Regions from separate parts of the Kitasatospora acidiphila genome, predicted to be linked through region 1. Evidence: riboswitches for the same ligand, from Rfam matches in the RefSeq annotation. Region 1 holds a riboswitch; each other region holds the start of a gene.
The links. A riboswitch is a leader RNA that binds a small molecule or an ion and turns the genes downstream of it on or off. The one in region 1 is predicted to bind cyclic di-AMP.
Positions count from the first base shown of each region.

Region 2: another riboswitch for cyclic di-AMP. It lies ahead of E6W39_RS30445 (C40 family peptidase); the one in region 1 lies ahead of E6W39_RS34975 (transglycosylase family protein).
Region 3: another riboswitch for cyclic di-AMP. It lies ahead of E6W39_RS43530 (transglycosylase family protein); the one in region 1 lies ahead of E6W39_RS34975 (transglycosylase family protein).

Region 1 is NZ_VIGB01000003.1:7,399,868-7,407,644, reverse strand. It holds gene E6W39_RS43790 (ATP-binding protein) at 1-515, shown strand, start outside; gene E6W39_RS34985 (DUF397 domain-containing protein) at 530-766, opposite strand; gene E6W39_RS34980 (hypothetical protein) at 1,241-2,203, shown strand; cyclic di-AMP (ydaO/yuaA leader) riboswitch at 2,722-2,866, shown strand; gene E6W39_RS34975 (transglycosylase family protein) at 2,874-4,040, shown strand; gene E6W39_RS34970 (hypothetical protein) at 4,199-4,408, shown strand; gene E6W39_RS34965 (LacI family DNA-binding transcriptional regulator) at 4,519-5,562, opposite strand; gene E6W39_RS34960 (glycoside hydrolase family 13 protein) at 5,564-7,264, opposite strand; gene E6W39_RS34955 (sugar ABC transporter permease) at 7,307-7,777, opposite strand, start outside.
Region 2 is NZ_VIGB01000003.1:6,432,475-6,440,251, forward strand. It holds partial or broken gene E6W39_RS30415 (aminotransferase class V-fold PLP-dependent enzyme) at 1-1,148, shown strand, start outside; gene E6W39_RS30420 (Lrp/AsnC family transcriptional regulator) at 1,203-1,484, opposite strand; gene E6W39_RS30425 (rhomboid family intramembrane serine protease) at 1,481-2,254, opposite strand; gene E6W39_RS30430 (hypothetical protein) at 2,426-2,671, shown strand; gene E6W39_RS30435 (NYN domain-containing protein) at 2,785-4,194, shown strand; gene E6W39_RS30440 (C40 family peptidase) at 4,394-5,419, shown strand; cyclic di-AMP (ydaO/yuaA leader) riboswitch at 5,762-5,869, shown strand; gene E6W39_RS30445 (C40 family peptidase) at 5,894-6,985, shown strand; gene E6W39_RS43750 (hypothetical protein) at 7,163-7,552, shown strand; gene E6W39_RS30450 (C40 family peptidase) at 7,450-7,777, shown strand, end outside.
Region 3 is NZ_VIGB01000003.1:3,711,140-3,718,916, reverse strand. It holds gene E6W39_RS17380 (serine/threonine-protein kinase) at 1-12, shown strand, start outside; gene E6W39_RS17375 (SurA N-terminal domain-containing protein) at 260-892, shown strand; gene E6W39_RS17370 (MazG family protein) at 921-1,916, shown strand; gene E6W39_RS17365 (SDR family NAD(P)-dependent oxidoreductase) at 1,927-2,340, opposite strand; gene E6W39_RS17360 (cytochrome P450 family protein) at 2,484-3,755, shown strand; cyclic di-AMP (ydaO/yuaA leader) riboswitch at 3,960-4,161, shown strand; gene E6W39_RS43530 (transglycosylase family protein) at 4,252-4,887, shown strand; gene eno (phosphopyruvate hydratase) at 5,101-6,387, shown strand; gene E6W39_RS17345 (FtsB family cell division protein) at 6,522-6,944, shown strand; gene E6W39_RS17340 (DUF501 domain-containing protein) at 6,959-7,636, shown strand; gene E6W39_RS17335 (Ppx/GppA phosphatase family protein) at 7,633-7,777, shown strand, end outside.

The DNA.
Region 1 (7,777 bases):
TCCGGATCAGCCTGGTCCACCGGGGGGACCAACTGGTCTGCGCCGTCAGCGATCCGAGCTGCCAGGGGCCGGTCACCCGGGAGGCCGACTTCGTGGCCGAGTCGGGCCGGGGGCTGCACCTGGTCGATTCGTTCAGCCGCTCCTGGGGCTGGCACCCGCTGGCCTCCGGGACCGGCAAGGTGGTCTGGGCCGTTTTCCAGGCCGAGGGGCACCGACTTCGCTGTCCTCCGCGGCAGTTGACGCCGCGTCGATCGGACGTCACCGCCGCTCAGCCTGACGGGCCCATCCGCCCGACCGAACGCCGCGCCGTCGCGCGGCGTTTCGCGTTCCCGGGGCCGACCCGCGGGTCCAGCCTGCGGTTGCCGGAGCGAGCAGCCGAACCGCGCGGCCGAACTGCGCAGCCAACCCGGGGGTCCAACCGACAAGGGGCGCCGAGGACATGCGAAACGCCGCCGCAGACTCCCCTGTGCCGCGGCGGCGCCCAGTCCGATCGGCAGGCCCGGCAAGCGGCCTGACGGTGGCTCGGGGATCAGGCGACCAGGTGGTCGAACTCCCCGTCCTTGACACCCAGCAGCAGCGCCTCGATCTCGTCCCGGGTGTAGATGAGGGCCGGGCCGTCCGGGAAGCGCGAGTTGCGCATGGCGACGGCGCCACCATCGAGGGCCGCCAGCTCCACGCAGTTGCCCTTGGAGTTGCTGTGGCGACTCTTCTGCCAGACCACGCCTTCGAGGTCTGCCGCGGGCATGCCGTTGTACGTGTGGTGCATCGAATTCTCCCAAGAGCTGGAGTGCTCATAGCGCTCGGCGCCCGACCGCTCCGGCCGCCGGCCGCCTCCGGCTCGTACGGGCAGGGCGAATGCCTTACTTGTCGTGATGATAACGCTAATGCACGTGCATCGGCATGCGATTTTGCGCGTGCACCGTCAGGAACTTGATGTGACAAACCCTCGCCAAACCGACACAATCCGCCAGACAGAACTGGACATTTGAGGGTGATTCAGCTCTTCGATCGTCACCCCGTGTCAGGGGACGTCCACGACCCTCTGACCGGTTCGGCCATTGACAGGCCCATTCCACGGTCGAGTTCGCATCCGAACCCTCACACTCCGTCACATCAATGGAACGAGAGGCCGGTTTTCCGGACGCCGGGCCTGGCCATCGGCGGAGCGGAGCCGGACGGCGGGCAATCGACCGGCAGCCCGATGCGGACTGATCACGCGTATGTCCTACGATTCTGCGCCATGAGCACTGCAGCCATCCCGGGCGCACAACTGCCCGTCCGCACGCCAGGCTCCCGAGCACGGGGGCGCCACCGCCGTCCCGAGCGCCCCGAGGTCCCGGTCGGCGCGGCGCCGCTGGTCCTCGCGGTGCCGGCCGAGGCGACGCCCGAGGCGGTGGCGGTGGTCGACGAGCTGATCTCGGTGATCCGCGGCGAACAGCCCGGCATCGAAATGCTGGCCGGCTGGCTGCCGACCACGGCCGCCGAGCCGGCGGCCCAGCAGGAGCGAGACGAGCAGGACGCTCCCCAGGCACAGCCGGGCCACGCCGCCCCCACCGTGGCCGACCTGGTGGCCCGGGCCGCCGAGCTGGGCCTGCCCGCCCCGGTGCTGGTGCCGCTGGTCACCGGACCGCATGACTTCCTGGCCGGGCTGCACCAGCTCGCCGCCGAGACCGGGGCGCAGGTGACCGAGCCGCTCGGCCCGCACCCGCTGCTGGCCGAGGCGGTGCACGTGCGGCTCTCCGAGGCCGGCCTGGCCCGCGCCGACCGCGCCCGCCTGTTCGCCATCGCCACGGCCGCCGACGGCGTGGTGCTGACCACCGTGGGCGGCGAGGAGGCCGCCGCGGCGGCCGGCGTCACCGGCGTGCTGCTCGCGGCCCGGCTGGCGGTGCCGGTGGTGGCCGCCGCCCTGGACGTGCCCGGCTCGGTGGCCGGCGCCGTCGAGCACCTGCGGGCCACCGGCTCGCAGCGGCCCGCCCTGGCCCCGCTGGTGATCGGCCCCGAGGTGAGCGGCGAGGCGCTGCTGGCCGCCGCCGAGGAGACCGGCTGCCCGAGCGCCGCGCCGATCGGCGCCTACCCGACGGTCGGTCAGCTGATCGCCTCGGTGTACCTGGCCGCGCTGCCCGAGCCCGCCGAGCCCGACCCGGTCACGGAGGGCCCGCAGCTCCCCGCACAGCCCGCTGGAGAGGCTTCTGAGGAGGCCTGAGCCCCCGCAGTCCGGCTGGCCCCGTTCACGTCCCCCTGGGACGCGGACGGGGCCTTTCGCATGCCCGGACACCCGCCGACACCCGCCGGCCCCACTGGCAGGGGCTCAGTTCGTGGGCATGCCTTCACAAGGTTCGTCAATCTGCCCGTATCTGTCCGTTTTGACCCTTCTAGCACCCCGTCAGGCCGCCGGTCTCGAATTGGTAACGAGTACCTGTCAGAGCACCTTCAAGTCCCTTGGAAGTTGCCGGGAAAGCCTCCTGCGAGGGCCTCGGATTTTGAACGGCCCATCAGCCTGAAAGAGCGGCAACTTCGCTGGCGAACAACCCAGTTGCCGGTTCCCGACCCAACACTCCATCAGCTACCGGCACATCGCGATCTTGAAGGTCAAGTGAATACTGTGTGATGTCACTCACAGCTGTTTGCGATTCCTTCTTATGTCTGTCTAACGTGCTCCCCGTTCGTGGTCACACGGACCCAGCAGACCGGACGCCGAGTCCTGCCACCGACCCTGCTGGCGGCGCGAAAACGCAACCACGGCAGGAGCGGGGGACCCAGGTAAGCCGCCCCGGGAGACCGGGGCTTGGGGTGAAGCCGTGCACGCACGGCCGGGCAACTCCAGCCCGAATCCGACAGCTCACCTCGTAGGCGTAGGAGAGGAACGCGTCTTCATGCTGCCCACGACTGGCACGAACCGTCCCCGCAACGCCAAGCGCGCGATTGCCGCCACCGGCCTGCTCGGCCTGGGCCTGGCCCTGCCGTGCATCACCGCCACCACCGCCTCCGCCGCGCCGGTCTCGGTGTGGGACAAGGTCGCCGCCTGCGAGAGCACCAACAACTGGAGCATCAACACCGGCAACGGCTTCTACGGCGGCCTGCAGTTCACCTCCTCCACCTGGGCGGCCTACGGCGGCACCCAGTACGCCCCGCAGGCCAACCTGGCCACCAAGGACCAGCAGATCGCCGTCGCCGAGAAGGTGCTCGCCGACCAGGGCCCCGGCGCCTGGCCGGTCTGCTCCATCCAGGCGGGCCTGACCGCCGGCGGCGCCCCGGCGCAGGTCGACACCGGCGCCGGCAGCACCAGCAGCACCCCGGCGCCGACCCCCGCCGCCCCGGCTGCCCCCGCCGCCCCGGCGCAGCAGCAGGCTCCGGCGCCGAAGGCCGCCCCGGCGCAGCACGCCGACCGCGAGACCTACACCGTGGTGCCCGGCGACTGGCTGTCCACCATCGCCCAGAAGCACAACGTGGACGGCGGCTGGCAGAAGCTCTACGACCTCAACAAGTCGGTGCTGACCCAGGGCCCGAACTGGATCTACCCGGGCGAGAAGCTCGACCTCGGCACGGTCGCCGTGGCCACCCCCGCGGCGCCCGCCAAGAACGCTGACGACTCCTCGGACGCCGCCACCCCGGCCCCGGCCTCGCTCCCGGCCCGCACCACCAGCCTGCAGAGCAGCTCCACCAGCACCCAGAGCGCCACCGGTGCCTTCGCCGCCGCGGTCAGCTTCGCGGAGTCCAAGGTCGGCCAGGCCTACGTCTGGGGCGGCAGCAGCAACGGCGGTTGGGACTGCTCCGGCCTGACCCAGGCCGCGATGGCCCAGGCCGGCGTCTCCATCCCGCGCATCGCCGCCGACCAGGCCGCCGCCTCCACCCGGGTGTCGCTGGCCAGCCTGCAGCCGGGCGACCTGCTCTTCTGGTCCAGCAACGGCAGCGACTCCGGCGTCTACCACGTGGGCCTGTACGTGGGCGGCGGCAAGTTCGTGGAGGCCGCCAACCCGAGCGCCGGCGTGAAGTACGAGACCATCTCGAACTACACCCCGGACTTCGCCGGCCGGGTCTGACCCGCCGCACCGCCGGCGGGCCCCGACCCGCCGCGCACCGAAAGCAGCCGAGGGCCGCCTCCCGCACGTGGGGCGGCCCTCGGCCGTCCCGGTCGGGCCCTGGCAGGGCGCGGCGCCACGCGGCATGCTGAGGGCTCCGGCAGACCCGAGGAGAACCCGTGCCCAAGCCCAAGGTGACCGTCAGCCTGGACGCCGATCTGGCCATCGACGTGATGATGCTCAGCGGCGCCGGCAATCCGCAGGACGCGGTCGAACTGATCGTCCGTGACTATCTGGCGCGCTCCCGGCGGACCGAGGCCCGCACCGGGGAGGCCGACGATGCCGGCCGGCTCACCCACGAGCGGCGCAGCGACGCCGAGAGCGGCTGACCGGCCGACCAGCTGACCGGCCGAGCGGCCGACCGCCCGCCCGCGGAACGCGAAGTGCCGCCGACCCCGAAGGGCCGGCGGCACCCGCTGAGCGGCACTGAGATGGACTCTTATCGCGGCCGGGCTCCGGTGGAGCCGCGCATCACCAGCTCCGGCTGGAACATGAACTCGGTCCGCTGGGTGGACTGGCCGCCGACCTCCTCGAGGAGCGCGTCCACCGCGGCGGTGGCCATCGCCTCCACCGGCTGGCGGATGGTGGTGAGCGGCGGCTCGGTGAAGGCGATCAGCGGCGAGTCGTCGAAGCCGACCACCGAGACGTCTCCCGGCACGCTCAGCCCGCGCTGGCGCACCGCCCGGATCGCGCCCAGCGCCATCATGTCGCTGCCGCAGACGATCGCGGTGCAGCCCTGGTCGAGCAGCGCGCCGGCGGCCGCGTGCCCGCCCTCCACGCTGAACAGGGTGGAGTGCACCAGCTGCTCGGCCTCCTCGGCGGCGACCCCGAGCACCGACCGCATCGCGGCGGTGAAGCCCTCGATCTTGCGCTGCACCGGCACGAAGCGGCGCTGCCCGACCGCCAGGCCGATCCGCTCGTGCCCGAGCTCGGCCAGGTGCTGCACCGCCATCCACATCGCGGCCCGGTCGTCCGGCGAGATGAACGGCGCGGCGATCTTCTCGCTGTAGCCGTTGATCAGCACGAACGGCACCTGGCGGCCCGTCAGTTTGGCGTACCGGTCGTGGTCGGCGGTGGTGTCGGCGTGCAGCCCGGAGACGAAGACGATGCCCGCGACCTGGCGGTCCACCAGCATCTCGACCAGTTCGTCCTCGGTGGACCCGCCGGGGGTCTGGGTGCAGAGCACCGGGGTGTAGCCGTGCCGGCTGAGCACCTGCTCGATCACCTGGGCCAGTGCCGGGAAGATCGGGTTGCTCAGCTCCGGGGTGATCAGCCCGATCAGCCCGGCGCTGCGCTGGCGCAGCCGGGTCGGCCGCTCGTAGCCGAGCACGTCGAGAGCCGCCAGCACGGTCTGGCGGGTGGTCGCGGAGACACCCGCCTTGCCGTTGAGGACGCGGCTGACGGTGGCCTCACTGACCCCAGCCTGCGCCGCGATGTCCGAGAGTCGCGCCGTAGTCACGAGCCCAGAGCCTATTGCAACCATGTCACACCGCCCACCAGCTGGTGCTGTCCGCGGGCAGCACACCCGGCTGCCGGTCCTCGACGGAGCTCAGCAGCAGCGTCCCCGGGACCATCAACTCCACTGGCTGGCCTGTGGTGTTGACGGTGCAGACGAAGTCGCCCCGACGGAACATCAGCACCCCGGCCGGGGCGTCCAGCCACTGGACCCGGTCGCCCGCACCCAGCTCCGGCCGCTGCCGGCGGATCGCCAGCGCGCTGCGGTAGAGCTCCAGGGTGGAGCTCGGGTCGCCGGTCTGCGCCTCGACGCTCAACGCGGCCCACTCGGCGGGCTGCGGCAGCCAGCTCGGGCCCTGGGCCACCGGCCCGAAGCCGTAGGGCGCCGCGTCACCGGACCACGGGATCGGCACCCGGCAGCCGTCGCGGAACCCGTCCTGGCCGCTGGCGCGGAAGAAGGAGGGGTCCTGGCGGACCTCGTCGGGCAGGTCGGTGACGTCCGGCAGGCCGAGCTCCTCACCCTGGTAGAGGTAGGCGGAGCCGGGCAGCGCCAGCATCAGCAGGGTGGCGGCGCGGGCCCGGCGCAGGCCCAGTTCGCGGTCGCCGGGGGTGCGCAGCTGGGTGCCGCCGGGCGGGTTGCCGAACCGGGTGGCGTGCCGGGTGACGTCGTGGTTGGAGAGCACCCAGGTGGTGGGCGCGCCGACCGGGCGCATCGCGTCCAGCGAGGCGTCGATCACCTCGCGCAGCCCGGCCGCGTCCCAGTAGGTCGACAGGTACTGGAAGTTGAAGGCCTGGTGCATCTCGTCGGGGCGCACGTAGTTGGCGGTGCGCTCGACGGTGGGGGTCCAGGCCTCGGCGACCAGGATCCGCTCGCCCGGGTACTCGTCGAGGATCTTCCGCCAGGCGCGGTAGATCTCGTGCACGCCGTCCTGGTCGAAGAACGGCATCACGTCGTTGCCGAGCAGCTTGAGCTGGTCGTGGGTGCCGAGGTCGGGCAGGCCGGGGGCCTTGACCAGGCCGTGCGCGACGTCGACCCGGAAGCCGTCGACGCCCATGTCCAGCCAGAACCGCAGGATCGAGCGGAACTCGTCGGCGACCGCGGGGCTGTCCCAGTTGAAGTCGGGCTGCTCGGGGGCGAACAGGTGCAGGTACCACTGACCCGGGGTGCCGTCCGGGTTCTCGGTGCGGGTCCAGGCCGGGCCGCCGAATATGGACTCCCAGTCGTTGGGCGGCAGTTCGCCGTCGGTGCCGCGGCCGGGGCGGAAGTGGTAGCGGTCCCGCAGCGGGGAGCCGGGGCCCTCGCGCAACGCGCGCTGGAACCACTCGTGCCGGTCGGAGGAGTGGTTGGGGACCAGGTCCACGATGATCCGCAGGCCCAGCGCGTGGGCGTCGCGGATCAGCGCGTCCGCGTCCAGCAGGGTGCCGAACATCGGGTCCACCGCGCGGTAGTCGGCCACGTCGTAGCCGGCGTCGGCCTGCGGCGAGGCGTAGAACGGGGAGAGCCAGACCGCGTCCACTCCGAGGTCGCGCAGGTGCGGCAGACGGCTGCGGATGCCGGGCAGGTCGCCCATGCCGTCGCCGTTGGCGTCGGCGAAACTGCGCGGATACACCTGGTAGATGACCGCGTCCCGCCACCAGCCTCTGGGCTCGCCGGCTGCCGGGGTGCCGGCGGTGGCGAGGACGGGCCGGGAGGTGTCGGCCGCGCTTCGGGTCGTGGAAGCCTGGGTCATGGAGAGCAGATCCCTTGGGGACGTAGAGGTGCTGGGAAGTGGCTACTTGACGGAGCCGGCGGTCTGACCCGCCACCAGGTGACGCTGGACCAGGAGGAAGACGACGGCCGCGGGGATCGCGATCAGGACCGAGGCCGTGGACATCATCGACCAGTTCTCGCTGTACTGGTTGACGAACGTCTGCATGCCGGCCGAGAGGGTCATCTTGTCCGTCCCGGTCATGAACTGGGTGGCGTAGGCGACTTCGCCCCAGGCGGTGATGAAGCTGTAGAAGGCCGTGACCGCCAGGCCCGGGCGGGCCAGCGGCAGGATCAGCCGCCAGAAGGTGCCGAAGGGGTTGAGGCCGTCGATCCGGCCGGCTTCGTCGATCTCGGTGGGGATCGTGTCGAAGTAGCCCTTCATGGTCCAGGCGCTGAACGGCACCGCGATCGTCAGGTAGGTGAGGATCAGGCCGGTCGGCTGGTTCAGCAACTGCAGCTTGGCCAGCAGCTGGTAGAGCGGCACGATCAGGAT
Region 2 (7,777 bases), 970 kb from region 1:
ACCGACCTGTTCGAGCAGAGCCGGCGGACCGTCGCCGACTTCCTCGACCTGCGCGACGGCGACCAGGTGGTGTTCACCCGGGCCACCACCGACTCGCTCAACCTGCTGGCCGGCGCGGTGCCGCCCGGCACCCGGGTGTTCGCCTTCGAGACCGAGCACCACGCCTCGCTGCTGCCCTGGCGGCAGGCCGGACTGGCCGTCAGCTACCTGCGGGCGCCGCGCTCGCACGCCGAGGCGGTGGCCGCACTGGACGCCGCGCTGGCCGAACACCCCGATGGCCCCGGCTGCTCTGCGTCACCGGTGCCTCCAACGTCACCGGCGAGCTGTGGCCGGTGGCCGAACTGACCGAGACGGCCCACCGGCACGGCGCCCGGGTGGTGCTGGACGCCGCGCAGCTGGCCCCGCACCACCGCGTCTCGGTGCGCGAACTGGACGTCGACTGGGTCGCCTTCTCCGGCCACAAGCTCTACGCCCCGTTCGGCGCCGGTGTGCTGGCCGGCCGCGCCGACTGGCTGGACGCGGCCGATCCCTACCTGGCCGGCGGTGGCGCCTCGCGGACCGTGGCCCGGCAGGCGGACGGCGCGGTCGCCGTCGAGTGGCACCGCGGCCCGGCCCGGCACGAGGCCGGCTCGCCCAACGTGATCGGGGCCTATGCCATCGCCTCGGCCTGCCGGGCGCTCGCCGAGACCGGCTTCGACCGGCTGCGGGACCATGAGCAGCTGCTGATCGACCGCCTCACCGCCGGCCTCGCCGAGATCCCCGAGGTCCGGGTGCTCAACCTGTTCGGGGACGGCGCGCCGCGGGTCGGGGTGCTCTCCTTCGTGGTGAGCGGCTGGAACAGCTCGCACTTCGCGGCGGCGCTCTCCGCCGAGTACGGGATCGGGGTGCGGGACGGGCTGTTCTGCGCCCACCCGCTGGTGCGCACGCTGCTCGGCTCCCAGGACGCGGCGCCCTCGGCGTGCGGTGCGCCGGAGCCCTCGCTGCCGGGGGAGCGCAGCCTCAACGCGATCCGGGTCAGCTTCGGGGCCGGCACGCCGGGGGAGCACGTGGACCGGTTCCTGGCCGCGGTGCGCGAGCTGGTCACCGACGGGGCGCGCTGGACCTACCGCAACGAGGGCGGCCGCTGCGTCGCGGACACCCGGCGCTGACGGGAGGGCATCCGGCGTCGAGTAGCGGACGGCCGCCAGTCGGCGGCCGGGCCGTCAGCTGTCCAGGCCGATGGCGAACGCCGCCTCCAGGTCGTGCTGGGAGTAGGTGCGGAAGGCGATGTGGGTCTCGGTGCTCACCACGCCCGGCACCTTGTTCAGCCGACCCGGGATCACATCGGCCAGGTCGTCGTGCCGCCGCACCCGGACCATCGCCACCAGGTCGCACCCGCCGGTCACCGAGTACACCTCGCTCACCCCGTCGATCGCCGCGATGGCCTCGGCGATCTCGGGGGTCCGGTCGATGCTGGTCTTGATGAGCACAATGGCTGTGATCACGGCGTGGCTCCTGGTTGGGGGATGGGGTCAGGGTATCGGGCCCGGCGGCCCAGGGCCCAGAGGGCCAGGAACCCGCCGGCGAACCCGATCACATGCGCCAGGTAGGCGACCCCGGGCTCGCCCCGGCGCGCCGACCACCACTGCACGGCGAACCAGAGGCCCAGCACCAGCCAGGCCGGAAACCGCAGCGGCAGGAAGAACAGCACCGGCACCAGCGCGGTCACCCGGGCCTTCGGATAGAGCCGCAGGTACCCGCCCAGCACCCCGGCGATCGCCCCCGAGGCGCCGACCAGCGGCCGCAGCGCCTGCGCCCCCGAGTGCGCGGTGAGCGCGTAGCCGTAGGTCGCCAGCAGTCCGGCAGCCAGGTAGAAGAGGAGGAACCTGGACCGCCCGAGCCGCTGCTCCACCGCCGGGCCGAAGACGAAGAGGAAGAGCATGTTGCCCAGCAGGTGCAGCCAGCCGCCGTGCACGAAGAGCGCGGAGACCGCGGAGACCGCGGGCAGCTTGCCCGGGGTGGACTGCGGCGGGCAGCCCGGCAGCACCGGTGCCAGCCGGGTCAGCTGGGCGGGCGTCAGCGGACGGTCGGTCAGCAGCTCCGCCGGGATGGCACCCCAGCGCTGCTGGTAGTGCTGGGCCGCGCAGGCCCGGGCGGCGGGCCGGGTGCCGTAGGCCGGGTTGACCCCGCTCGGCCCGGCCAGGAAGACCAGGCAGTTCACCGCGATCAGCACGTAGCAGACCAGCGGCACCGGCTGCGCTCGGGTCGGGGGCATGAGCCGATCCATTCCGCGCCGCACCAGTGGTGACACCCCGGTGTACGGCGAGCGGGTGAGCCGTCCAGCAGGTGGACGGTCCGCTGTCCGGCGGCCGGCGCCGGCGGCTCAGGCCCTAGGCTTGGGGCCCTGGCCGGAACCCGCTCCGGACCAGCGATCGAGAGGACCCCCATGCCTGTCCCCGTGCCCACGGCCGAGACCCGCTGGCGCTGCACGCTCTGCGGCAATCTGACCCGATTCGACGTGACCAAGTCCTCCCGGGTCGTCGAGTTCGTCCACCTCGACCTGGCCGGCGAGCCGCAGGTGGAGGAGCGCGAGGTGCTCACCGAGACCCTGGAGTCGGTGCGCTGCCGCTGGTGCAACGCGGTCGACCAGGTGGAGCTGGTGCCCCGGCCGGACGCCACCGAGGAAGCCTGACACCCTGGACCCGCGAGGGTGCCGTGTCGTGCGTGGTGTTCGTGGCATGCCGCACACGAGACAATTGCACCGAGCGGTGTGTCAGGAGACCAGGGATCGGAGCCGAGGACGCGATGGACGCAGCGAGTCAGGCCGCCGAGCCCGAGGGGCCCCAGCCCGCCGGCGGTGAGCCGCTGCCGGCCGACGTCCCCAGCGAGGCCGGGGCCGAGTCGGCCGAGCAGCTGGACCGCCCGCTCCCCGAGGGCGTGCGCCGCCGGGTGGTGGGGCTGGCCGCCGACGCGCTCGGCGGGCTGCCGCTCACCGAACTGCCGGCCACCCTGCGCCCGTACGCCAAGTTCACCGCCGCCCGCCGCGCCCGCTACGCCGGCACCGCGGTGGCCGCGGCGCTTGAGGCGGACCCGGTGTTCCGGACCCGGATAGCGGACCGCCTGCGGGCCGGCCAGCCGGACCTGGTGGCGGCCCTGGAGGCCGGCCAGGTGCCGGGCGCCGCCGAGCCGCTGGACGTGGCCGCCGCCGCCTACCTGCTGCGCACCCGCGGCTGGACCCGCCTGGTGGCCGAGGCCGGCGAGCAGGCGGAGCGGGCCGAGGTGGCCGATGCGGCCGCCGAGGCCGCCCGGCTGCTGGAGAAGCTCCAGGAGGAGCTGGCCGCGACCAAGGCGCTGGCCCGGGCCGACCTGGAGCGCCAGCGCGCCGAGAGCGAAGGGGTGCGCCGGGAGCTGGAGGCGCTGCGCAAGAAGGTGCGCAGTCTGGAGAGCGACACCCGCCGGGCCCAGGCGGAGAGCCGCAAGCTGCAGGGCGAGCTGGACAGCGCCAAGGCGGTGGCCGCCACCGAGCGGACCGGCCTGGAGAGCGAGAACCGCCGGCTGCGCCACCGGGTGGCCGAGCTGGAGAGCACCCTGGAGTCCGGCCGCCGGTCGGCCCGGGAGGGGCGCAGCGTGGCCGACATGCGACTGCGGCTGCTGCTGGACACCGTGCTGCAGTCGGCCCAGGGGTTGCAGCGGGAGCTGGCGCTCCCGGTCACCCAGCTGCATCCGGCCGACCTGGTGGACGCGGTGGTGCCGGGCACCGCCTCGCCGCACGACGTGGCCCGGCGCGGGCTGGCCGAGGACGATCCGGCGCTGCTGGACCAGCTGCTGGCGATTCCTCAGGTCCACCTGGTGGTGGACGGCTACAACGTGACCAAGACCGGCTACCCGACGCTGCCGCTGGAGCAGCAGCGGATGCGGCTGCTCGGCGGCCTGGCGATGCTGGCGCAGCGCACCCAGGCCGAGGTGACCTGCGTCTTCGACGGGCAGGACCTGGACGTGCCGGTGATCATGGCGCCGCCGCGCGGGGTGCGGGTGCGGTTCAGCCGGACCGGGCAGACCGCGGACGAGCTGATCCGCCAGCTGGTCCGGGCCGAGCCGCAGGGCCGCCCGGTGGTGGTGGTCTCGGCCGACCGCGAGGTGGCCGACGGCGTGCGGAAGGCCGGCGCGCGCCCCGTCTCGTCGGTCCTGCTGCTCAACCGCTTGGCGCGCAGCTGAGCCGCCGTTCGCCTGCCGCCGGTCCGTCCGTCACCAGTTGAGCGCCGGTGAAGGCCCGGTGAAGGCCGTTCGACCGAAGGTGGTTCGCGGCCGGGGGAGTAGCGCAGGGTTCTGATGTTCAGTAGGGTCCGGCGTCAAACCTATTTTTCCGGCCACTCACCCGATCAGGTAGGCGGCCGGCAGAAGAAGGAGCGGTCCAGTGGCGTCCCACCGCCGTCCCAAGCAGCCGAGTCGTGCGCGGGTCTACGTGTTCACCGCCGCTGCCGCGACGGCGGTCGCCCTCTCCGCGCAGCCGGGCGCCTGGGCCGACCCGAAGCCGTCGGTGGACGACGTCAAGACGCAGGTCGACGGACTGAACCAGCAGGTCGAGGCGGCGTCCGAGAAGTACGACGGGGCCAACGAGCGCGCCACCCAGCTGCGCCAGCAGGCCACCCAGCTGCAGGACCAGGTGGCCCGCACCCAGCAGCAGGTGACGGACCTGGAGTCCGGCCTGGCGGCGGTGGCGGGCGACCAGTACCGCACCGACGGGATCGACCCCGCGGTCCAGGTGATGCTCAACTCCAACCCGCAGAGCTACCTGGACCAGACGGCCAGCATGCAGATGGCCACCACCTCCGAGACCGCCGCGCTGAAGTCGCTCATGGACCAGCAGCGCAAGCTGGACCAGGAGAAGAAGGAAGCCGCCGACACGCTGGCCGAGCTGGACCGCTCGACGCAGGAGCTGAACGCGGCCAAGACCGATGTGCAGGGCAAGTTGGCGGCGGCGCAGCAGCTGCTGGCCTCGCTGAGCGCGGCCGACCGGGCGGCGGTCACCGCCGACGACCACGCCTCGCGCAGCGACGTCCGCACGCCGATCGGCCTGCCGCAGGCCGGCGGTTACGCGGGCAGCGCGGTGCAGCAGGCGCTGACCCGGCTGGGCGACTACTACGTCTGGGGCGCCACCGGCCCGACCACCTTCGACTGCTCGGGCCTGATGCAGTGGTCCTACGCGCAGGCCGGCGTCTCGCTGCCGCGCACCTCGCAGGAGCAGGCCACGGTCGGCACCGCCGTGCCCAGCCTGGCCGACGCGCAGCCCGGCGACCTGGTGATCTACGGCGCCGACGCGCACCACGTGGGGATGTACATCGGCAACGGCAAGGTGGTGCACGCCCCGCACACCGGTGACGTGGTGCGGATCGCCGACGCCGCCTCGATCGGCCCGATCAAGACCATCCGCCGGGTCTGACCCGACCCCGCTGACTCCCCGTCGAGCCACCTGGCCGGCCCTCCTGCTGAGGGTCGGTCAGCGCGTGTCCGGGTCCCGAGCGGTCCGAGTTGTGAGCTGGGACACCTGTTCGTCTGCGTCTTGATCACCGATGGGTGACGCGCTTATCACGGACAGTCAAAGTTCGTAAGTAATTCCGACAAGGATTTGAACACATCACGGACCTGTTACTAGGGTCGGCTCCAGACCGATGCGATGGCGATCACCCGACCCGGGTGGCAGCGGAGGTCCCGCCGAGTTCGGAAAGCAGCCCGGGCAGTTGACGGCCCGAGGGGAGTCCCCGCGGGGGTGCTGTGGACCGGAGCCGGGGAACCACACGTTCCTCCGGGGTGAATCGGCGCCAGGTCGGCCCGCGGGCCGGTGAGGCGTCGTAGGGCATGCTTCCGGCCCGAACCCGTCAGCTCACCCGGTAGGCGGCCCGAGGAAGAAGGATTCGTGGCGTCCCACCGTCGTCCCAAGCCCGTCGGCCGAACTCGCGCGTCGATCCTGACCGCTGCTGCGGCGACCGCCGTCGCCCTGTCCGCACAGACCAGCGCGCACGCCGACCCGGCGCCGACGCTGGACCAGGTGAAGACCCAGGTCGACGACCTCAACCAGAAGGCCGAGGCGGCCAACCAGGCGTACATGACGGCCCAGTCCAAGCAGCAGACGCTGCAGAAGCAGGTCGGCGACCTGCAGGACCAGGTGGCCCGGCAGCAGGACCAGGTGACCAACCTGCAGAACGGCCTGGCCGGCGTGGCCGCCGACCAGTACGCCAACGACGGGATATCCCCGACGGTTCAGCTGATGCTGAACGCGAACCCGGACAGCTTCCTCAACCAGGCCGGCTCGATCAACCAGCTGAACACCAGCCAGGGCGAGACGCTGAAGGAGCTCCAGCAGGAGCAGCGCAAGCTCGACCAGGACAAGGCCGACGCGAGCGGCAAGCTGGCCGAGCTGGACTCCACCACCGCCCAGCTGAAGTCCGCCAAGGACGACGCCCAGGCCAAGCTGAAGGCCGCCCAGGACCTGCTCAACTCGCTCACCGAGCAGCAGAAGCAGGCCATCGCCGCGCAGGAGGCCCAGGCCGCCGCCGCTGCCAAGGCCGCCGCCAGCCAGGCCCAGAGCCAGGCCGGCCAGCAGGACGCCGCCTCCCGCGGCAGCGCCCGCACCGATCTGAGCAGCATCCCGGCCGGCTCGCACGCGCAGGCCGCGATCGCCGCCGCCGAGTCCGCGCTGGGCTCGCCGTACGTCTACGGTGCCGCCGGTCCGACCTCGTTCGACTGCTCGGGCCTGATGCAGTGGGCCTACGCGAAGGCCGGCGTCTCGCTGCCGCGCACCTCCGAGGAGCAGGCCACGATCGGCACCAACGTGGGCACGGACATCGCCAACGCGCAGCCCGGCGACCTGATCATCTACTTCTCCGACATGCACCACGTCGGCATGTACGTGGGTGGCGGGCAGATCATCCACGCCCCGCACACCGGCGCGGTCGTGCACTACGAGAACGCCACCGTGATGCCGATCGCGGCCATCATCCGCGTGTGATGCGCCCCTGACGGTTCGTCGGGAAAGAGCCCGGTCCCCGCTTCGGGGGCCGGGCTCTTTCGGCTGCATGTCCGATTCTTGGTCAAATATTCGTATTGGCAGGGGTTTGGACTCGTCCGCCCCGACTCGCTAACGTCGGCGCGGATCTGTTCCGCCGCCGATTGGAGTCGTCAGCCCATGACGATGCCGCAACGCCCGGTGCTCCCGGGCCGCACTCCCCAGCAGGGCGCCGAACGTCGGCTCTCCCGGGTGCTGGCGGTCACCGCCGCCGCGACCACGGCGCTGGCGATAGCGGCGGGCGGCGCGGCGCAGGCGGCGCCCGGCGGGCCCGGACCGGACCGGGCCGGCGTCAGGGCGCAGGTCGACCAGCTCTACACGGAGGCCGAGCAGGCGTCGGAGCGCTCCACCGCCGCCGAGGACGACGCCAAGCGGCTGCAGCGCGAGGCGACCGAGCTGCAGGGGCGGTGGCCCGGGACCAGGAGGCGGTCACCGAGACCCGCACCGCGCTCGCCGAGATCGCCGCCGCCCAGTACCGCTCCGGCGGGATGGACCCGGCCGTGCAGCTGATGCTCTCCGGCGACCCGACCCGCTACCTGGCCGAAGCCCGCAGCCTGGGGCAGGCGGGTGAGCAGCGGGCCGACTCGCTGCGCACGCTCCAGCAGCAGGAGCGCGCCCTGGACCAGCGCCGCGCCGAGGCGACCGCCAAGCTGGCCGAGCTGGAGGCGGTCCGCAGCACGCTGGCGCAGAGCAGGCAGCAGCTGCAGGACCGGCTGAAGAGCGCCCAGGCCCTGC
Region 3 (7,777 bases), 3.7 Mb from region 1:
CCCGCCGGCTGAGCCCCAACGCGCCGGGCGCTCTGCTCGGTCGGCCCCCAGTCGGGCGGGCGTCTTCCCCGGTCGAGCCCCAACCGGGCCGGGCTTACCGTCAGTTGAGTCCATCAGCTGACGGTCCGCCAAATCGTCCGTCCCGGTGACCTGTTCGGTTCAACGTCTGGGCAACGGCAGGCGCGCTCCCTATCCTCATGACTCGTCAGGAGTACGTCTCGGCCACTTCGCCACCGCAGCCCTGCCCGGGAGGCCCCGCGTGATCCGCAGCAGCTCCGTCCGCCGCACCCTGCCCGCGCTCGGCGTCCTGCTGGGCGCGCTGGCGTTGAGCGCCTGCGGCGGCCAGCCGCCCCGCCCCGGGGCCGCCGCCCTGATCGGCTCGGACCGGATCACGGTGGCGCAGGTGGAGGCCCGGGTGGCGGAGTTCCGGGACCAGGCGGCCAAGCTGCCCAGCGGGCAGTACCAGGAGCAGGCGGGCCTGGTCGGTGCGACCGTCTACGGGATGGTCTTCGACCAGGTGGTGGCCCGCGCGCTGGCCGACCGCCAGCTGTCGGTCTCCGACACCGAGGTGGCCCAGCTGCGCCAGCAGGAGGTCGCGGCGCTGGCCGGGGAGGCGGCCCTGGAGCAGAACCTGCTGCTGCGCAACGGTGTCCCGGCCCAGGAGATCGACGGCTATCTGCGCGAGCAGATCGGCCTGCAGAAGCTGGCCAAGGTGAGCGGGCAGCAGCTGGGCACCACCGACGGCAACCAGGCGGTGCACCAGCTGCTGACCATCGCCTCGGAGGAGCTGCGGGTGACGGTCAACCCGCGCTACGGCAGCTGGGATCCGGCGCAGGCGGTGCTGGACAACCCGAGCGAGCCGTGGCTGCCGCAGTCCGGCGCCGCCGCCTGAGTTCACAGCGGGGCGGTAGGTTCGAGGTGTGGAGACCTCGAAGCTGACCCTGCTGACCACCACCCACCGGATCGCCCCCGGGCTGCTCAGCTGGCCCGCCTGGCAGGCGCTGCACGGCGCGCCGCTGGTGCTGGCCGCCGACCGGGAGCACCCCCAGCTGCCCGCGCTGGCGCAGGCCGGCATCAAGGTCGAGCAGATCGAGCGGACCAGTGCGCCCGCGCTGGCCCGGGAGCTCACCGAGCGGGCCCCGCTGGTGTTCCTGGGCGGCCAGGACGGCGACCCGGGGCTGACCGACGCGCTGGCCAGGATCGCGGTGGAGCACGCCGGCGAGGCGCCCGAGATCGAGCTGCTGCCCGGCTCCTACGACCTGCCCGGCGCCCGGCTGCTCGACCTGGTCGCGGTGATGGACCGGCTGCGGTCGCCCGGCGGCTGCCCGTGGGACGCCGAGCAGACCCATGACTCGCTGGTGAAGTACCTGGTCGAGGAGGCCTACGAGCTGGTCGAGGCGATCGAGGAGGGCGACCGGGCGACGCTGCGCGAGGAGCTCGGCGATGTGCTGCTGCAGGTCTTCTTCCACTCCCGGATCGGCGAGGAGCACGCCGAGGACCCGTTCTCCATCGACGACGTGGCCGGGGACATCGTGGACAAGCTGGTCTACCGTCACCCGCACGTCTTCGCCGACTCGGACGCCGAGACCACGGACCAGGTGGAGGCCAACTGGGAGGCGCTCAAGGCGGCCGAGAAGCAGGACCGGGAGTCGGTGCTGGACGGCGTGCCCAGCGGGCTGCCGGCGCTGGCGTACGCGGCCAAGCTGGTCTCCCGGGTGCGGCGCGCGGACTTCACCGGGGTGCCGGACGCGCCCTACGAGCTGCCGGCCGAGCTGACCGAGGAGAGCGCGGGCGCCCTGCTGCTGGCCGTGGTGCAGCGGGCGCACGACGCCAGGGTGGATCCGGACGCGGCGCTGCGGCGCGCCGCGCGCGGCTACCGGGCGGCCGTGCGGGCCGCGGAGGGCCTGGCCGACTGAGCGGGACGGGTCAGGCCGCGGTGCGCCTGACCGGCTCCCGCTGCGGCGGCAGCAGTTCGCCGATCGCCTCGCTCAGCGGGTAGAGCAGCTCGGCCAGCCGGTCCAGGTCGCCGGGGAGGTCGGCCAGGGTGACGATCCGCTCGCCGTCCGGGCCGGCCACGCAGAACAGGTCGATCCGGCCCAGGTGCTTCTCGCAGGTGTCGACCAGGGCGGCGATGTCGCTGGGCTGGTGGATGTCCGAGGAGACACCGACCACCGGGCAGCCGGTGCGGTCCAGGGCGGCGGCCAGGTCCTCGGCGACGCCGACCCGGGGGTGCGCCAGCAGCAGACCGGTGGCTCCCGCTGCGGCGAACCGGCGGGCCGGCGCGTCGCCGTCGCCGCCGTCGAGCACCGCGATGACCACCACTTGCCCGGCTACTCGCATGGCCTGACTCCTCTCCGTGGGCACCACCGCACTGTGGCCCACCCATTAATCGGGGATCGTAGGCTTCGCCTGACCCTCCGCAACAGGGATTACCCGGCAGGTGACCAGACTCACTCCCACTTGGGAACGGATACGGTCAAGACATGCCCAACCAGCCGCCCGCCCCGATGCCGCCCCTGTTCACCTGGGAGTTCGCCGCCGATCCCTACCCGGCGTACGCCTGGCTGCGGGAGCACGCCCCGGTGCACCGCACCACGCTGCCCAGCGGGGTGGACGCCTGGCTGGTGACGCGGTATGCGGACGCCCGGCAGGCGCTGGCCGACAGCCGGCTCTCCAAGAACCCGGCGCACCACAGTGAGCAGGCGCACCGCACCGGTCGGGTCGGCATCCCGGGGGAGCGGCAGGCCGATCTGATGACCCACCTGCTGAACATCGACCCGCCGGACCACACCCGGCTGCGGCGGCTGGTCTCCAAGGCGTTCACCCCGCGCCGGGTGGCCGAGTTCGAGCCCCGGGTGCAGCGCCTGACCGACCGGCTGATCGACACCTTCGCGGCGCGCGGCTCGGCCGATCTGATCCACGAGTTCGCGTTCCCGCTGCCGATCTACGCGATCTGCGACCTGCTGGGGGTGCCGGCCGAGGACCAGGACGACTTCCGTGACTGGGCCGGGATGATGATCCGCCACGGCGGTGGTCCGCGCGGCGGCGTGGCCCGGGCGGTCAAGAAGATGCGCGCCTATCTGCTGGAGCTGATCCACCGCAAGCGCGGGGGGGAGTTGGGCGAGGACCTGATCTCCGGTCTGATCCGGGCGAGCGACCACGGCGAGCACCTGACCGAGAACGAGGCCGCCGCCATGGCCTTCATCCTGCTGTTCGCCGGCTTCGAGACGACCGTCAACCTGATCGGCAACGGCGTCTTCGCGCTGCTGAACCACCCGGAGCAGCGGGCCCGCCTGCAGGCCTCGGTGGCGGCCGGGGAGACCGGGCTGCTGACCACCGCGGTCGAGGAACTGCTGCGCTACGACGGCCCGGTGGAGCTGGCCACCTGGCGGTTCGCCACCTCGCCGCTGAGCATCGGCGGGGTGGACATCCCGGTCGGCGATCCGGTGCTGGTGGTGCTGGCCGCGGCCGATCGCGACCCGGCCAGGTTCGACCAGCCGGACACCATGGACCTGGCCCGCCGGGACAATCCGCACCTGGGGTTCGGGCACGGCATCCACTACTGCATCGGCGCGCCGCTGGCCCGGCTGGAGGGCCAGCGGGCGCTGGCCACGCTGCTGACCCGGCTTCCGGACCTGCGACTCGCCGCCGAGCCGGGGGAGTTGCGCTGGCGCGGCGGTCTGATCATGCGCGGACTGCGCGAACTGCCGGTTTCGTTCACGCCCGAAAAGCCCGCGGACGCAGTCGAAAACTGAGTGTGCGCCAACTCCCGCCGTTGTGACGGCGCGTCGGAAGCATCGGTGCAGTCATGGTCTGAATGCGGATCAAATCGGTCAAACCTGACCGGTTGGTAGGCGATGCATGACGCACCGTAATTTCCGCGTGATGTGGGCGATATGAGCTTGTGATTGGTCAGTAGATCTGCTTACTCTCCCAGGAGTTCGCGTAGGCGAACCCCGCACGCGAGTACGCCGAATCCTGCCCATCGCGTCGCCGGGACACCTGACCACCAGGGGGCAGGGGCGGGGGACCCAGGTTTTTCTGCCGTCTCCCACGGCTAGGGGTGAAGCCGACCGCCGGAGCGATCCGAGCGGGCGGCCGGGCCAACCTCACCGGTCCGAACCCGACAGCTCACCTCGCAGGCGTGCGGAGAGGGACGTCTCAATGCTGTTTGGCACCGGCCGCCATCGTCGCCGTACCACCGCAGAGAAGGCCATCGCCGTAGCCGGCTTGGCAGGCGCGGGAGTTGCGATGCCGCTGCTCACCGCGACCGGCGCGCACGCCGCCCCGGTCTCCGTGTGGGACGGCGTGGCGAACTGCGAGAGCACCAGCAACTGGTCGATCAACACCGGCAACGGCTTCTACGGCGGGCTGCAGTTCACCAACTCGACCTGGGCCGCGTACGGCGGCACCCAGTACGCCCCGCGGGCCGACCTGGCCAGCAAGGACCAGCAGATCGCGGTCGCCGAGCGGGTGCTGGCCTCGCAGGGGCCGGGCGCCTGGCCGGTCTGCTCGGTCAAGGCCGGGCTGACCCAGGGCGGCGCCCCGGCCTCCGCGAACCCCGGCGGCGGCGCGGCCGCCTCCCGGTCCGCCGAGCGGTCGGCCCAGCCCCAGCAGGCCAAGCCGCAGCAGGCCCAGCCCAGGTCGGCCGCCCCGCAGCACCGGTCGACCCCGAAGCCGGCCCAGCCGAAGCCGGCCCCGCAGCCCGCCGAGCCGTCCACGGCCGGTGCCCACGAGTACACCGTCCGGCCCGGCGACACGCTCTCCACCATCGCCCAGGGCCAGCAGGTGATCGGCGGCTGGCAGGCGCTCTACCAGGCCAATCACGCGACGGTCGGCCAGGACCCAAACCTGATCTTCCCCGGCCAGACGCTCCACCTCGGCTGACCCGCCGACGCCCGGCCCCCGGGGCCGCCGCACCGGCGGCGGCCCCGGACCGGGGCGGACGGGCATTCAGGTGAACTACCGACAGGTAGCAGAACCACACCGTGAGACGGGAGCCAGGTCCCGGTCTCCGGTCGGGCCGGTGCGGTTAGGCTCTGGTCGTAAGGCCCCCGTCCTCCCGCTGTCCCCAGGACCGCTTCCGCAAGGAGATGCATAGTGCCGTCCATCGATGTCGTCGTCGCACGCGAGATCCTCGACTCCCGCGGCAACCCCACGGTCGAGGTCGAGGTCGGCCTCGACGACGGCAGCACCGGCCGTGCCGCCGTCCCGTCCGGCGCCTCCACCGGAGCCTTCGAGGCGCTGGAGCTGCGTGACGGTGACAAGAACCGCTACGGCGGCAAGGGCGTGGAGAAGGCCGTCCTCGCCGTCATCGAGCAGATCGGCCCGGAGCTGGTCGGCTACGACGCCACCGAGCAGCGGCTGATCGACCAGGCGATGCTCGACCTGGACGCCACCCCGGACAAGTCCTCGCTCGGCGCCAACGCCATCCTCGGCGTCTCGCTGGCCGTGGCGCACGCCGCCTCCGAGGCCTCGGACCTGCCGCTCTTCCGCTACCTGGGCGGCCCGAACGCGCACGTCCTGCCGGTCCCGATGATGAACATCCTCAACGGCGGCGCGCACGCCGACTCCAACGTGGACATCCAGGAGTTCATGATCGCGCCGATCGGCGCCGAGTCGTTCTCCGAGGCGCTGCGCTGGGGTGCCGAGGTCTACCACACCCTCAAGGCGGTGCTGAAGGAGCGCGGCCTGTCCACCGGCCTGGGCGACGAGGGCGGCTTCGCCCCGAACCTGGAGACCAACCGCGCCGCGCTGGACCTCATCACCGAGGCCATCAAGCAGGCCGGCTACGTGCCGGGCAAGGACATCGCGCTGGCCCTGGACGTCGCCGCCACCGAGTTCTACAAGGACGGCGCCTACCAGTTCGAGGGCAAGTCGCTGTCGGCCGCCGAGCTGATCGACTACTACGCCGACCTGGTCGACTCCTACCCGCTGGTCTCCATCGAGGACCCGCTGAACGAGGAGGACTGGGAGGGCTGGAAGGCCATCACCGACAAGCTCGGCAGCAAGGTCCAGCTGGTCGGTGACGACCTGTTCGTCACCAACCCGGAGCGCCTGGCCCGGGGCATCGAGACCGGCACCGCCAACGCGCTGCTGGTGAAGGTGAACCAGATCGGTTCGCTGACCGAGACCCTGGACGCCGTCGAGCTGGCCCAGCGCAACGGCTACCGCTGCATGATGTCGCACCGCTCGGGCGAGACCGAGGACGTCACCATCGCCGACCTGGCCGTCGCCACCAACTGCGGCCAGATCAAGACCGGTGCCCCGGCCCGCTCGGACCGCGTCGCCAAGTACAACCAGCTGCTGCGCATCGAGGAGATCCTCGACGACGCCGCCGAGTACGCGGGCCGCGCCGCGTTCCCGCGCTTCCGCTCTGCGGAGTAAAAGGCACAGTCGCTCCGCCGAGCAGTAGGCCGAGCAAGTTCGAGGGCTGACGAACTCGGCAAATGACCGGTGCCCCGGCCGCCACCGCTTAGGGTGGGGCCGGGGCACCGGCGCGACGGAGGGGCGAGGAGTTCATGGCAGCGTGGAAGTTCCCGGGGCGGCCGCGGTTCACCAGCCGGGCCACCGTGCTGGTGCTGGTGCTCTGCTCGCTGGTGGCGATCCTGGCCTATCCGGCACGTCAGTTCATCAACCAGCGGGACGAGATCGCCGCCCAGCGGGTCAAGGCCGAGCAGGCCAAGAACGCGGTGCAGCAGCTGACCGCCGAGAAGGCCCGCTGGCAGGACCCGGAGTTCGTCAAGGCCCAGGCCCGGCAGCGGCTGCACTACGCGATGCCCGGCGAGACCCCGTTCACCGCCGTCGACCCCACCCCGGGGCCCGGCGCCACCCAGCCGTCCGGCACCGGCTCCGGGCCGGCCGCCAAGGCCCTCCCCTGGTACACCACCGTCTGGAACTCGGTGGACGCCGCCGCCTCACCCTCCCCTGCCCCCGCTCCGTGAAGACCTGATGAGCCATGAGTACTGAGAACCAGCCCGTCGCGGACCGCGACCTCGCCGCCGTGGCGGCCCAGCTCGGCCGGGTGCCGCGCGGCACCCGTGCCGTCGCGCACCGCTGCCCGTGCGGCAACCCCGATGTGGTGGAGACCGCGCCCCGGCTGCCGGACGGCACGCCGTTCCCCACCCTCTACTACCTGACCTGCCCCAAGGCCGCCTCGCTGATCGGCACCCTGGAGGCGGACGGCGTGATGAAGGAGCAGACCGCCCGGCTGGCCGAGGACCCGGAGCTGGCGGCCGCCTACCAGAAGGCGCACGAGGACTACATCGCCCGCCGGGACGCCATCGAGGTGCTGGAGGGCTTCCCGTCGGCCGGTGGCATGCCGGACCGGGTGAAGTGCCTGCACGTGCTGGTCGGCCACTCGCTGGCGGCCGGCGAGGGCGTCAACCCGCTGGGTGACGAGGCGCTGGCGATGCTGCCCGAGTGGTGGCGCAAGGGCTCCTGCGTCACCGAGGAGCAGATCCAGACCGGCGTCGAGGCGCTGCGGCACCAGCGCGAGGAGGCCGAGGACCACGCCGAGGTGATCGCCGCCAAGGAGCGCAAGACGGCCGAGCGGGCCGCCAAGCGGGCCGCCGCCGAGTCGGAGCAGGACGGGCCGGAGCAGGACGGTTCGGAGCAGCCCGAGGAGGGCCGGTGAGCAGCATCCGGGTGGCCGCGGTCGACTGCGGCACCAACTCGATCCGCCTGCTGATCGCCGACATCGACCCGCAGGCCGGGCGGGCCGTCGACCTGGACCGCCGGATGCTCATCGTGCGGCTCGGCCAGGACGTGGACCGCA